2 regions of the Cupriavidus taiwanensis LMG 19424 genome follow, and region 1 is predicted to be linked to the other one. Evidence: predicted binding sites of a transcription regulator. Region 1 holds the regulator's gene; the other holds the start of a gene.

Region 1 (7,517 bases):
AACATCGAGATGCCGGTGTCGCTGTGGAAGTCCTACTCGGCCTACGCCGGCGTGCAGGACGCGATGATCCAGTGGTGGTATGGCCATAACGCGGTCGGCTTCTTCCTGACCACCAGCTTCCTGGGGATGATGTACTACTTCATTCCGAAGCAGGCCGAGCGCCCGATCTTTTCCTACCGCCTGTCCATCGTCCACTTCTGGGCGCTGAACTTCACCTACATGTGGGCCGGCCCGCACCACCTGCAGTACACCGCGCTGCCGGACTGGGCCCAGTCTCTCGGCATGGTGTTCTCGCTGATCCTGCTGGCGCCTTCCTGGGGCGGCATGATCAACGGCATCATGACGCTGTCGGGCGCCTGGCACAAGCTGCGCACCGACCCGATCCTGAAGTTCCTGGTGGTGGCGCTGTCGTTCTACGGCATGTCGACCTTCGAAGGCTCGATGATGTCGATCAAGACCGTCAACGCGCTGTCGCACTACACGGACTGGACCATCGGCCACGTACACTCCGGCGCGCTGGGCTGGGTCGCGATGATCTCCATCGGTTCGCTGTACTACCTGATCCCCCGCCTGTTCGGCGAGAAGCAGATGTACAGCGTGCGCCTGATCGAATGGCACTTCTGGATCGCGACTATCGGCGTGGTGCTGTATATCGCCTCGATGTGGATCGCCGGCGTGATGGAAGGCCTGATGTGGCGCGCCACGCAGCCGGACGGCACGCTGACCTACGCCTTCGTCGAAGCGGTCAAGGCCAAGTATCCCTTCTATCTGATTCGCCTGCTGGGTGGCATGTGCTTCCTGTCCGGCATGCTGCTGATGGCCTACAACATCGCCAAGACCATTGCCGGCAAGCCCGCCGTGGATGCGCCGATTCCGGCCAGCATCGCCGCCTCTGCCCACTGATCAATCCAGGATAGAAAGATGTCCGACAAACAACGCTTCTTTTCCCACGAAACGCTGGAGAAGAACATCGGCTGGCTGATCATCTGCACGATCCTCGTGGTCAGCATCGCAGGTCTGGTCCAGATCGTGCCGCTGTTCTTCCAGCACTCCACCACCGAGCCGGATCCTGGCATCACGCCGTATTCGCCGCTGCGGCTGATGGGGCGCGATATCTATATCCGCGAAGGCTGCGTCGGCTGCCACTCGCAGCAGGTGCGCACGCTGCAGGCCGAGACCGAGCGCTACGGCCATTACTCCACCGCTGGCGAATCGGTCTACGACCATCCGTTCCTGTGGGGCTCCAAGCGCACCGGTCCCGATCTGGCGCGCGTGGGCGGACGCTACTCCGACGACTGGCAGCGCATCCACCTGCGCAACCCGCGCGACGTGGTGCCGGAATCCGTGATGCCGTCTTACCCCTGGCTGGAGAAGGCAGAACTGCCCACCAGCGATATCCAGGCGCGCATGCGCGCGCTGGTCAGGCTGGGGGTGCCGTACACCGAGGCCGAGATTGCCAAGGCCCCGGAAGCGCTGAAAGGCAAGACCGAAGAAGACGCGCTGGTTGCCTACCTGCAGGGCCTCGGCACCAACCGCCGCAATGTCCGCGTCGATGCCGCCGCGGCGGCACCGAAGGAGTAAGCCATGGCCATGATCACCGCCATTGCAACCGTCGTGTCGATGGTTGTCTTCCTCGGCATCTGCTGGTGGGCCTGGTCCGCCGGCCGCCAGGCTGCCAACCGCGAATCCGCCATGCTGCCGTTCGCGCTGCCTGACGAAACTACGACAACATCGAGCCGGAACACCTAGCCATGAGCGATTTCATTTCCGAATTCTGGAGTTATTACATTGCCGCCATCGCGCTCATCGGCATCGTCTGGTGCGTATGGCTGCTGTTCTCGCAACGCAAGATCACCAAGGCACCCGGTGGCACCGAGGATACCGGCCATGTCTGGGACGGCGACCTGCGCGAGCTGAACAATCCGCTGCCGCGCTGGTGGATGTGGATGTTCCTGCTGGCCTGTATTTTCGGGCTGGCTTATCTCGTGCTGTATCCCGGCCTGGGCTCGTACGCCGGCGTGCTGAAATTCTCCACGCAGGGCGAACTGGCCGCGCACCGCGCGGCGCAGGAGCGCATGCAGAACGAGATCTATGCCAAGTACCTGAAGATGGACGTCAAGCAGGTGGCCGCGGACCCGCAGGCGCGCGAGATCGGCCAGCGGCTGTTCCTGAACTACTGTGCGCAGTGCCATGGCTCGGATGCGCGCGGCAGCCGCGGCTTCCCCAACCTGACCGATAATGACTGGTTGTACGGCGGCGACCCCGAGACCATCAGCCAGACCATCACCAAGGGCCGCAATGGCGTGATGCCGCCGTTTGGCGCATCCATCGATGCCAAGCAGGCGGGCGACGTGGCCCAGTATGTGCGTTCGCTGTCCGGGCTGTCGTCGGACCCGATCCGTGCATCGCGCGGTGAAGGCGCGTTCAAGACGACCTGCGTGGCATGCCATGGCGCCGGCGGCAAGGGCAACCAGGCACTCGGTGCGCCGAACCTCTCGGACAACGTCTGGCTCTACGGCAGCTCGGAAGCCAGCATCGTCGAAGCGATCCTGAAGGGCCACAACAACCATATGCCGGCACACGAGGAAATCCTGACGCCCGAACGCATCCGCATGCTGACGGCCTATGTGTGGGGGTTGTCCAATACGGGAGGCGGAGCCGGGCAATGATCGACGACTCATGTGAGCGAGCGCTGGCGGCTCGCGGGAGAACTCGCCCATGAACGCGCCCGGGACCGATGAAGTGGCCCGGGCGGCCGACCTGCAACGGTCGGCCGCTGCGCCAGGCGAGACTTCGGAAGAGACGCTTTACGAGGTCCGCCGGAAAATCTATCCCCGCTCGGTGAAGGGCGCGTTCTCCAGCTGGCGGGTCTGGCTTGTGATCCTGACCCAGCTGGTCTACTACGGCACGCCCTGGCTCCAATGGAACGGACGCCAGGCCGTGCTGTTTGACCTTGGCGAGCGCAAGTTCTACATCTTCGGACTCGTGCTGTGGCCGCAGGACGTGATCTACCTGGCCGTGCTGCTGGTCATTTCCGCACTCGCGCTGTTCCTGTTCACGGCGATCGCGGGGCGGCTGTTCTGTGGCTACGCGTGCCCGCAAACGGTCTATACCGAGATCTTCATGTGGATCGAGCGGCGGGTCGAAGGCGACCGCATCGCCCGCATCCGCCTCGACGGGGATCCATGGAGCCTGCGCAAGTTCCGCATCAAGGCCACCAAGCATTTCCTGTGGGTGCTGATCGCACTGTGGACCGGCTTCACGTTCATCGGCTACTTTGCGCCGATCCGTGAACTGGGCGGCGAGGTGCTGGCGCTGTCGCTGGGGCCCTGGCAAGCGTTCTGGATGCTGTTCTATGCGTTCGCCACGTGGGGCAATGCAGGCTTCATGCGCGAGCAGGTGTGCAAGTACATGTGCCCCTACGCGCGCTTCCAGAGCGTGATGGTGGACCGCGATACTTATGTCGTGACCTATGACGTCGGTCGTGGCGAGCCGCGCGGCAGCCGCTCGCGCAAGACCGACCATCACCAGGCCGGCTTGGGCGATTGCGTCAACTGCAGCATCTGCGTGCAGGTATGCCCGACCGGCATCGACATCCGCGATGGCCTGCAGTACGAGTGCATTGGCTGCGGCGCCTGCATCGACGCCTGCAACCAGGTCATGGACAAGATGGACTATCCGCGCGGGCTGATCCGGTACACCTCGGAGAACGCGATGCGCAAGGGCCTGTCCGCGGCGGCGTCGCGCAAGCGCCTGCTGCGTCCGCGCATCATCATCTACTCGGTGATCTGGGCGGCGCTGCTGGCGGGCTTCATGGCATCGATCATGCTCCGCACGCCGCTGAAGGTCGACATCATCCGCGACCGCGGCGCGCTGGGTCGGGAAGTGGAAGGACGCTGGATCGAGAACGTCTATCGACTGCAGCTGATCAACACCACCGAAGCGCCGATGCAGATCCGCGTGCGCGCCGACAGCGATGAACTGAAGGGCCTGACGGTTGAATACGACAAGCAGGCCGAATCGCTGGCGCCGACCTCCAACCGGCTGCTGCCGATCCGCATCCGAGTGCCGATCGAGGCCGCCACGCAGGGCACGCACAAGATCAACGTAACGGTAACGAGCGAAGGCACGGAGCAGGGGCATGCCGAAATCCGGCAATCCACCAGTTTTATCGTGCCGCGCGATTTGTGAAGCTAGGTGATTCGTACGTAGTCGCCAAGATGAAGGGGGCAAGATGAGTCAGCAAGGCAATCCGTGGTGGAAGGAGCCGTGGCCGTGGCTGCTGATGAGCGGTCCGCTGCTGGCCATGGTGGCGTGCGGCGTGACGATCTGGCTGGCGTCGACGCATCCGGACATGCCGGTGCAGGGCGCGACCAGGCATGGCCTGGTGGTGGAGAAGGCGGAAGCTGTGCCGCCCAGGGCCGCGGCAGCGAGGCAGCCATGAGGTTGCGCTGGCTGATGTGGGTGCTGTGGCCCGGTTTCCTGATGGCGGGCCTGGCGACGGCGACGGTGTTTTCCGTCGTCGATCCGGGCGACCTGAAATTCTTCGGCCATCCGATCGAGTCGTCGCGCGAGTCGGTCTATACCGTCGGCTTTCTGCTGGCGTGGGTGTTCTGTGCGTTGTCCAGCGGGCTGACGCTGTACACCATGCCGACGCGGCTGGCCGATACGGACGAACTGGAATAGGGAAGGACCACCGCGCTGCCGGCGCCGCAGGCGGCGCGGCAACGCCGCGGTGGATCAGCAGCTTCGGCTGTAGAGTTGCTTGATGCCGTCGATGTCGATCAGCTTGACATGCCGCTGGCGGATCTGGATCAACCCGGCTTCGGCAAAGCGCGAGAACAGCCGGCTGACCGTCTCGAGCTTCAGCCCGAGGTAGCTGCCGATTTCTTCGCGGCTCATGCGCATCACGAACTCGGAGGCCGAATAGCCGCGCGCCGAGAGCCGCTCCGACAGATTGATCAGGAAGGCGGCAAGGCGTTCCTCGGCGCGCATCGAGCCGAGCGTGACCAGCATCAGTTGGTCGTGCGTGATTTCCTTGCCCATCAGCCGCAGGAACTGCTGCTGCAGCGACGGCAGGTCGGCCGACAGCGACTGCAAGTCATTCATGCGGACCACGCATACCTCGGTATCTTCCAGCGCGGTTGCATCGGACGCATGCTGCATCTCGCCCAGGCCGTCGAGGCCGACGATTTCACCGGGCAGGTGGAAACCGGTAATCTGCGAGCGTCCGTCTTCGGTGGTGACATGCGTCTTGAGCGTACCGAAGCGGATGGCGTAGACCGCAGTAAGCGGGTCGCCCATGCGGTAGAGGGTTTCCCCCTTGTGCACGCGGATGCGTTCCTGCACCAGCGTGTCGATCTTGGCAAGGTCTTGCTGCGACATGCCAACCGGAAGGCACAGCTGTCCCATCGCACAGGTGGAGCAGCGGGGTGACATCTCGGTAACGGGGATGGAGGTGAGCAATTGGAACCTGCTAGAAATGGCAGCGGGGCACGATACGAACATTTTACCGTGCGATGTGATGCGGCAGGGAGACAGATTTGACATTTGGCGTATTGATCAGTGTTTTCCTGCTCGCCCTGCTGGGCGGGGTGCACTGCGCCGCCATGTGTGGCGGAGTTGCGCTGGCTGTCGAGCAGCGGGGCGCCACGGCGGCGCCAGTGCGCCTGGTGCGCAGCCGGGGCGCCTGGCTTGGCGAGTTGTTGGTCATGCACATTGGCCGGATTTCCACCTATATGCTGCTGGGTGCAGCGCTGGGTGCTGCCGGCGCCACAGCATGGAAGCAGGACTACCTGCCGGTGCAGCGCTGGCTGTTCGGCGCCGGCAGCCTGATGCTGCTGTGGTCCGGCTGGCGCTTGCTGCGCGGCAGTACCTTTACCGTGCACTGGCTGGAACGGCTGGCGGCGCGCGCCGGCGCAGCGGTGGCTGGCGGGATTGGCGGGATTGGCGGGATAAGCGGCCTCGCCGGCGCGATGCCTGCCTTCGTGCGGGCGCGCGGCGGGCTGGCGCGGCGTTACGGCGTGGGCCTGGCCTGGGGACTGGTACCGTGCGGCATGGTCTACGGCGCGCTGACGCTGGCGCTGCTGGCGGGCAATGCCGGCTCCGGGGCGCTGGTCATGGGCGTGTTCGGGCTTGGCACGCTGCCGAACCTGCTGGTGCTGTCGGGGCTGTCGGGCTATCTCCGGCTGTGGTCGAGACGGCCGGCCGTGCGCCTGGGCGCGGGCCTTGCCGTGATGGCGTTCGGCGGGCTTGGCATTGCGCGAGCGGTGCTGCTGCCACATTCGCTCGCGGAACAGGGCTTTTGCCTGGTGTTTTGATGTCGCGCGGGCCCTGCTGGGGCGCCGGCGCCCCACGCAAGCAGGATGATGGTTGCAGGCGGACGTGGGAATACCATACAATCGCCAGCATTGTGGTATCGCGCGGAGTCAGACAGGCTGCGGTAAGCAGCGGCGTACAGCGCCTGGCGGCCTTGATTTCCGAAGGCGCGCGCGGAACGCGGGAAGCGGAAGGCTTTTGCTGATCGCCAGCCCCCGCGGTCCATCCGGTTCAAAAGATCTGGTTCAAAAGTCCGGTTGGCGCTGCGGCGTGGTAAATGCCGGCCTTGCTCCCGATACCCGTATTTTCTTGCGTCCGAGGCGTTCAGTTCGCCGACCGCGATGTCCGCCTGGGCGGACGAGCGACGCAAGAGGTTCGCTGGCCGGTCCATTGCGGCATGCGGACGATCTCCTGCCGGAAGCCCGGCAACTCGATGCAAAGAAAGGGAAGTGCACGGCTTGGGTACAGCAGGTATCCGGCTCGCTGCGCAATGAGATGGCGGTGGCTTTGGCACCGCTGTATCCAAAATCTCCGGTGCCCCGGATCCGTCCGGGAGCAGGTGCAAAGACAGGCTGCACACCATCAACATGAATACCCAAGAGGCGAAGATCGTCCTCGAGACGGCGCTGATCTGCGCGCAGGAACCGTTGCGCGTCAACGATCTGCGCCGCCTGTTCGACGATGACGTCGGCGCAGACACCATCCGAGTGCTGCTGGACGAACTGCGCCAGGACTGGCGCCCGCGCGGCGTGGAACTGGTGGCGCTGGCCAGTGGCTGGCGGTTCCAGAGCCGGCCCGAGATGCGGGAATACCTCGACCGCCTGAATCCGGAAAAGCCGCCAAAATACTCGCGGGCGGTGATGGAAACCCTGGCGATCATTGCCTACCGCCAGCCCGTGACCCGTGGCGATATCGAGGAAATCCGCGGCGTGACGGTCAGCACGGAAGTGATCAAGAAGCTCGAGGACCGCAGCTGGATTGAGGTGATCGGCCATCGCGACGTGCCGGGCCGCCCGGCGCTGTATGCCACCACCAAGGCGTTCCTGGACGACCTCGGGCTGCTCACGCTGGACGAGCTGCCCCCGCTGGAAGACGCCCAGGCGCAGGCGCAGGCCGCCTTGCTGGAGCAGCAGGCAATCAATTTCGAAGACCTGGCGGCGAGCAAGCCGGCCAGTGCCGACGAGGAAGCCTTTGCCGAG
Region 2 (7,517 bases), 940 kb from region 1:
GGTCTTCATCGTGGTGGCGACCTCGCATGACGCGGCCCGTCGCGCCGCCCGCCTCGGCGTGATCGACTACGAAGACCTGCCCCCGGTGCTGTCGCCGCAGGCCGCCCACGAGGCCGGCAGCTATGTGCTGCCGCCGATGCACCTGACGCGCGGCGAACCGGCCGCGCGCATTGCGGGCGCTGCCCACCAGGACAGCGGCAAGATCCACCTGGGCGGCCAGGAGCAGTTCTACCTCGAAGGCCAGATCTCGTACGCCGCGCCGCGCGAGAATGACGGCATGCACGTGTGGTGCTCGACCCAGCATCCGACCGAGATGCAGCACGCGGTCGCGCACATGCTTGGCTGGCATGCGCACCAGGTACTGGTCGAATGCCGCCGCATGGGCGGCGGCTTCGGCGGCAAGGAATCGCAGTCGGCGCTGTTCGCCTGCTGCGCCGCGCTGGCGGCATGGAAGCTGATGTGCCCGGTCAAGCTGCGCCCGGACCGCGACGACGACATGATGATCACCGGCAAGCGCCATGACTTCGTGTTCGACTACGAAGTGGGCCACGACGACGAAGGCCATATCGAGGGCGTCAAGGTCCAGATGGTGTCGCGCGCCGGCTTCTCGGCCGACCTGTCGGGCCCGGTGATGACTCGCGCCATCTGCCACTTCGACAACGCCTACTGGCTGCCGAACGTGCAGATCGACGGCTACTGCGGCAAGACCAACACGCAGAGCAACACCGCCTTCCGCGGCTTCGGCGGCCCGCAGGGCGCGTTCGCGGTCGAGTACATCCTGGACAACGTCGCCCGCACGGTCGGCAAGGATTCGCTGGACGTGCGCCGCGCCAACTTCTACGGCAAGACCGAGAACAACGTCACGCCCTACGGCCAGACCGTGGAAGACAACGTCATCCACGAGCTGATCGACGAACTGGTGGCCAGCAGCGAATACCGCGCCCGCCGCGAGGCCACGCGCGCGTTCAACGCCGCCAGCCCGGTGCTGAAGAAGGGCATTGCCATCACCCCGGTGAAGTTCGGCATCTCGTTCAACGTGGCCCACTACAACCAGGCCGGCGCGCTGGTGCACGTCTACAACGACGGCTCGGTGCTGGTGAACCACGGCGGCACCGAGATGGGCCAGGGCCTGAACACCAAGGTGGCGATGGTGGTGGCGCACGAGCTGGGCATCCGCATGGAACGCGTGCGCGTGACCGCGACGGATACCAGCAAGGTGGCCAATACCTCGGCCACCGCGGCATCGACCGGCGCCGACCTGAACGGCAAGGCCGCGCAGGACGCGGCGCGCCAGATCCGCGAGCGCCTGACCGCGTTTGCCGCGCGCAAGGCCGGCGTCGAGCCGTCCGAGGTGCGCTTCAACGATGACCTGGTCAGCGCCGGCGAGCTGCGCCTGTCGTTCGGCGAGCTGGCGCGCGAAGCCTACGTGGCGCGCGTGCAGCTGTGGTCCGACGGCTTCTACACCACGCCCAAGCTGCACTGGGACCAGAAGGCGCTGCAGGGCCGCCCGTTCTACTACTTCGCCTACGGCGCCGCATGCTCCGAGGTGCTGGTGGACACGCTCACCGGCGAATGGAAGCTGCTGCGCGCCGACGCGCTGCACGACGCCGGCCGCTCGCTGAACCCGGCGATCGATATCGGCCAGGTCGAGGGCGCCTTTATCCAGGGCATGGGCTGGCTGACCACCGAGGAACTGTGGTGGAACAAGGACGGCAAGCTGATGACGCACGCGCCGTCCACGTACAAGATCCCGACGGTCAACGACTGCCCGGAGGCGTTTAACGTGCGCCTGTTCCAGAACCGGAACGTCGAGGACAGCATCCACCGCTCCAAGGCGGTGGGCGAGCCGCCGCTGCTGCTGCCGTTCTCGGTGTTCTTCGCGATCCGCGACGCCGTGGCCGCGCTGGGCGACTACCGCATCAACCCGCCGCTGAAGGCTCCGGCCACCAGCGAGGCGATCCTGGATGCCGTGGACGCCGTGCGTGCGGCCTCGGCGCAAGGGGCTGCGCAGGCAGCCTGAACGGTGGCAAGGCAGCGCGCGCCTGCGGACGCTCCGGACTTTCCCCCCTCGACTGCCTTGACAGGCGAGGGGCCGGCGCAAGAAGCAGGTGCGCGCCACCACCCGACGCACAGCAACGCCCGTCATCACCGCATTTCCCAGAGGCCCCGACCATGCAGGACGCACCGCTCAAACCCTTCCGCTTCGCCGACGCCGCCCGCATGGTGCGTGCCGGCGTGCCGGTGGCGATGGTCACCATCGTCGAGGTCAAGGGCTCGGCGCCGCGCGAGGCCGGCATCCGCATGCTGGTCAGCGCCGACGACCTGGTCGGCACCATCGGCGGCGGCCATCTGGAATGGCGCGGCATGGACATCGCCCGCGAGATGCTGGCGCGTGGCGAGCCGCGCCGGATCGAGCGCATTCCGCTGGGCCCGGCGCTGGGGCAATGCTGCGGCGGCGTGGTGCAGCTTGCGTTCGAAGTGCTGGGCCAGGCCGACCTGGCCTGGCTCGATGCGGTCGAGCGCAATTTCGCCGCACAGCGCGCGCTGCAGCGGCAGGTGCCGGCCAGCGGCGCGGTGACCTTTTGCGACAGCCGCGCGGTGCTCGCCGGCGTGACGCTGGAAGCAGACGGCAGCTGGACCGACACACTGGTGCCCGACACCATGCATGTGGTGCTGTTCGGTGCCGGCCATGTCGGCCATGCGCTGGTCAAGGTGCTGGCCACGCTGCCGTGCCGTGTGCACTGGGTGGACGAGCGCGACACGCTGTTCCCCGGCGGCCTGCCCGACAACATCGAGGCCGAGGCCAGCGACACGCCCGAGGCCGTGGTCGCGCAGGCGCCGGGGGGCAGCTACTTCCTGGTGATGACGCACAGCCATGCGCTCGACCAGACCCTGTGCGAAGAAATCCTCAAGCGCACCGATTTTGCCTACTTCGGCCTGATCGGCTCCAAGACCAAGCGCGCGCGCTTCGAACACCGCATGGCCGAGCACGGCATCGACCCGGCCAGGTTCGCGGAAATGACATGCCCCATGGGGGTTCCCGGGATCACCGACAAGGCACCGGCTATGATTGCGGTTGCCATCGTCGCCCAGCTGCTCCAGGTCCGCGAACAGCGCCTTGCCGCGCTGCGTGCGGGCCGCACGGAGGCGGTGCATCCCTGAACCCGTGCCGCCGGTCCTGCCGGCTGGCACTGAATTGCCCAGAAACGAGGCCCCCATGACCATCGATGCCGCGCTCGCGGAACAGATCCGCCGCACCCCCAAGGCCGAACTGCATGTGCATATCGAAGGCACGCTTGAGCCGGAACTGATCTTCCGGCTGGCGCAGCGCAACCAGGTGGCGCTGCCCTACCCCAGCGTCGACGCGCTGCGCGCCGCCTACGCCTTTACCGACCTGCAGTCGTTCCTGGACATCTACTACGCCGGCGCCAGCGTGCTGCTGACCGAGGAAGATTTCTTCGACATGACCATGGACTACGTCAAGCGCGCCGTCGCCGACAACGTCCGCCACGCCGAGATCTTCTTCGATCCGCAGACCCATACCGCGCGCGGGGTGCCGATCGGCGTGGTGATCGACGGCATTGCCGATGCCCTGGCCCAGGCCCGCACCGAGTACGACTTCTCGAGCAGCCTGATCCTGTGCTTCCTGCGCCATCTGTCCGAGGAAGACGCGTTCGCCACGCTGGAAGCGGCGCTGCCGTACCGCGACCGCTTTGTCGGCGTCGGGCTCGATTCGTCGGAAAAAGGCAACCCGCCCGAGAAATTCGCGCGCGTGTTCGCGCGGGCGCGCGAGCTGGGCCTGCATCTGGTGGCGCACGCGGGCGAGGAAGGTCCGGCGCAGTACGTCGCCGATGCGCTCGACATCCTCAAGGCGGAGCGCATCGACCACGGCGTGCGCGCCATCGACGATGCCGCGCTGGTCGAGCGCCTGGCGCGCGAGCGCGTGGCGCTGACGGTGTGCCCGCTGTCGAACGTCAAGCTCAAGGTCTACCCCGACCTGCGCGACCACCCGCTCAAGCGCATGCTGGATGCGGGCGTGGCGATCACGCTGCATTCGGACGACCCGGCCTACTTCGGCGGCTATATGAATGCGAACTGGGAAGCCACCTTCGACGCGCTGCCGCTGGACGCGGCCGACGCGCACAAGCTGGCCCGCAACAGTTTTGAAGCGGCCTTCCTGCCTGCCATGCAGAAGGCCGAGTTCCTGGCGGAAGTCGACCACTTCTGGTCCGCTCCGCCCAAGTCCCCGCCCGCAACGGCCCCCGCGGCCTGAGCCCGGCGCATGCCAATAGACCGGCCTGCCGCTTGCACCATGCGGTGCCGCGCGGGCCGGCCACGAGAGACAAGCCATGACGAGCCACCCCACCACTGACTCCCGTACCCGCGCCATCCGCGGCCGCGTGCTGCATTTCCTGCGCGACCCGCAATTCCATGAGGACGCGTATCAGTATTGGGACGACGGGGTGCTGATCGTCACCGACGGGCGCATCGCCGCCGCCGGCGACTACAGCCAGCTGGCCGCGCGCATCCCGGCCGGCGCGGAGGTCATCGACCATCGCGGCAAGCTGATCGTGCCCGGCTTTATCGACACCCACGTGCACTTCCCGCAGACCGACATGATCGCGTCGCCGTCGCCGGGGCTGCTGCACTGGCTCGACACCTACACCTTCCCCGAAGAGCGTCGCTTCGCCGACCCCGACTACGCGCGCGGCGTGGCCGGCTTCTTCACCGAGGAACTGCTGCGCAACGGCACCACCAGCGCGGTGGTCTGGAGCACGGTGCACAAGGCCTCGGCCGACGCCCTCTTTGCCGAAAGCGAGGCGCGCAACCTGCGCATGATCACCGGCAAGGTGATGATGGACCGCAACTGCCCCGAATTCCTGCGCGACACCGCCGAAAGCGGCGCCCGGGATTCGGCCGACCTGCTGTCGCGCTGGCATAACAAGGGCCGCCTGTCGTACGCCATCACGCCGCGCTTCGCGCCGACCTCGACCGAGGCGCAGCTGGCCGCCTGCGGCGAACTGGCGCGCGCCTACCCGGACGCCTTTATCCAGACCCACGTGGCCGAGAACCGCGACGAGGTCAAATGGGTGGCCGAGCTGTTCCCGGACGCGCGCAGCTACCTGGATGTCTACGACCGCTATGGCCTGCTCCGTCCCGGCGCGATGTACGGCCACGCCATCTACCTGGACCAGGACGACCGCCGCCGCCTGGCCGACAGCGGCGCCGCGGTGGCGCACTGCCCCACCTCGAACCTGTTCCTCGGCAGCGGCTTCTATGACTTCCACCAGTCCGATGCCAACCGCCTGAACGTGACGCTGGCCACCGACGTGGGCGGCGGCACCTCGTTCTCGATGTTCCGCACCATGAACGCCGCGCACAAGGTGGCGCGCATGGGCGGCTACTACCTGACCGCGCTGCGCATGTTCTACCTGGCCACCCGCGCCGCCGCCGAGGCGCTGGGCTGGACCGGCCGCGTCGGCAGCTTCAGCGAGGGCTGCGAGGCCGATTTCATCGTGCTGGACCCCAAGGCCACGCCGCTGATCGCACGGCGCAGCAACCGCTCGGAAACGCTGGAAGAGGAACTGTTCGCCTTCGCCATGCTGGGCGACGACCGCGTGATCGACCGCGTCTACGTGATGGGCGAGGCCGCGAACATCCCGGCTGCCTGATCCGCCACACCGCGGCATCCCGTGGCCCGCCGCGCCCGCGGCGGGCCCGCCCTTTACCGCTTCCGCCGTCCCACTGGCTTGACGACCGTCAAGACTGTCCTCGACAAAGCCTTCTAACCTTGCGGTTCCGCCGCGGCCGTCCTGTCTTGCCGCGCACCCATACCCATCGACCGCAATCAGAAGGTTCTGCATGACCGCTTACCACACCGCAGATTCCCCCGCCGAGCCTGCCGCCGCGCATGCCCGCGCGCGCCCCCAGGCACCGCATCAGGCCCCGCTGCCGGAACCGATCGCACCGGACGCGCCGCTGCCGTCGCGCAAGATCATCCGCGGCTGGCTGATCCCGCTGGGCCAGCGCAGCACGCCGCGCGCACTGATGCTGTTCGCCTTCGATTACCTGCTGTTCGGCGCCGTGCTGGCCGGCGTGGTGCTGGCGCCGCACTGGGCCGCCAAGCTGGCGCTGGGCGTGCTGGCGGGTCTGGTGATCGCGCGCCTGTTTATCATCGGCCACGATGCCTGCCACCAGAGCCTGACTCCGCGCCGCGGGCTCAACAAGTGGCTGGGCCGGCTGACCTTCCTGCCGTCGCTGACGCCGTACAGCCTGTGGGAAGTCGGCCATAACGTGGTCCACCACGGCTACACCAACCTGAAGGGCTTCGACTTCGTCTGGGCGCCGTATTCGCTCGAGGAATTCAACGCGCTGCCGCGCTGGCGCCGGGTGATGGAGCGCATCTACCGCACCGGCTTCGGTCCGGGCCTGTATTACCTGGTCGAGATCTGGTGGTGCAAGCTGTTCTTCCCCAGCAAGCGCCAGATGGCCACGCGCCGCCCGGTCTTCACCGGCGACTGCGTGCTGGTGGCGGTGTTCGGGCTGGCCTGGATCGGCGCGCTGGCCGGGCTGGCGCTGGCCACGCAGCAGTCGGTGTGGATGCTGGTCGGCGCCGGCTTCGTGCTGCCCTTCCTGGTGTGGAACGTCACCGTGGGCTTCGTACTGTATGTGCACCATACCCACACCAGTGTCGCCTGGTACGACACCAAGGCGATGTGGGCCAGGGCCCAGCCGTTCGTCTCGACCACGGTGCACCTGCGCTTCCGCCATGGCATCGGCACGGCGCTGCACCACATCATGGAACACACCGCGCACCACGTCGACATGAGCGTGCCGCTGTACCGCCTCAAGCGCGCGCAGGCGCTGCTGGAGCACGCGCTGCCGGGCCGTATCATCATCGAGAACTTCTCCTGGCGCTGGTATTTCGACACGGCGCGCCGCTGCAAGCTCTATGACTTCAAGGCGCTGTGCTGGACCGATTTCCGCGGCCGCCAGACCAGCGAGAACGCGCCGGTGCCGGCCTGACCGGCTGGCAGGCCGCTGGCGGTGGTGGACGATCCACCGCCGCGGCGGTTATAATCGCCGCTTCCATTGGGGAGTAGCCGCCCTGCTCCCACCGCGCCGCGCAATGCGGACTACGGGGGACAGGGGCGTACGTCAACAGACTTGACCGCTTGCGGTTATGGCGTGCGCAGCTTCGGATCCGCCTGGCCACACCGGCCCAGGCAGCGTCCATGCCTGGCGAGACCGATGACCATCCCTTTCTGGCCGGGCCGGGAAAGGGTTGCGTCATTGGCATCTCGCGATGCATTGCGGCCCGGTTACCCCACAAGACCAATATGGAAGCCTTCCTCGTCTCCACAGGCATCGTCGCCCTCGCAGAAATGGGCGACAAGACGCAATTGCTGTCGCTGGTGCTGGCCGCGCGCTACCGCAAGCCGGCGCCCATCATCCTCGGCATTCTGATCGCCACCCTGTTCAACCACGGCTTTGCGGGCGCGCTCGGCGGCTGGATT

What was found. The regulator FNR, encoded in region 1, switches genes on or off when oxygen is low (the NO sensors DNR and NnrR bind a similar motif). The targets are predictions, from matches to a motif close to TTGATNNNNATCAA.
Region 2: RALTA_RS04725 (fatty acid desaturase) is a predicted target of FNR. The motif match lies at 5,751-5,764, and genes of this name have one in related genera.

The regions. Positions count from the first base shown of each region.
Region 1 covers NC_010528.1:1,953,166-1,960,682, reverse strand. The annotation lists gene ccoN (cytochrome-c oxidase, cbb3-type subunit I) at 1-903, shown strand, start outside; gene ccoO (cytochrome-c oxidase, cbb3-type subunit II) at 922-1,581, shown strand; gene RALTA_RS08970 (cbb3-type cytochrome oxidase subunit 3) at 1,585-1,749, shown strand; gene ccoP (cytochrome-c oxidase, cbb3-type subunit III) at 1,752-2,669, shown strand; gene ccoG (cytochrome c oxidase accessory protein CcoG) at 2,719-4,191, shown strand; gene RALTA_RS08955 (membrane protein) at 4,235-4,444, shown strand; gene RALTA_RS08950 (hypothetical protein) at 4,441-4,686, shown strand; gene fnr (fumarate/nitrate reduction transcriptional regulator Fnr) at 4,741-5,466, opposite strand; gene RALTA_RS08940 (sulfite exporter TauE/SafE family protein) at 5,544-6,320, shown strand; gene scpB (SMC-Scp complex subunit ScpB) at 6,906-7,517, shown strand, end outside.
Region 2 covers NC_010528.1:1,016,895-1,024,411, reverse strand. The annotation lists gene xdhB (xanthine dehydrogenase molybdopterin binding subunit) at 1-2,020, shown strand, start outside; gene xdhC (xanthine dehydrogenase accessory protein XdhC) at 2,173-3,162, shown strand; gene RALTA_RS04735 (adenosine deaminase) at 3,218-4,273, shown strand; gene guaD (guanine deaminase) at 4,350-5,672, shown strand; gene RALTA_RS04725 (fatty acid desaturase) at 5,863-7,026, shown strand; yybP-ykoY riboswitch at 7,077-7,319, shown strand; gene RALTA_RS04720 (TMEM165/GDT1 family protein) at 7,341-7,517, shown strand, end outside.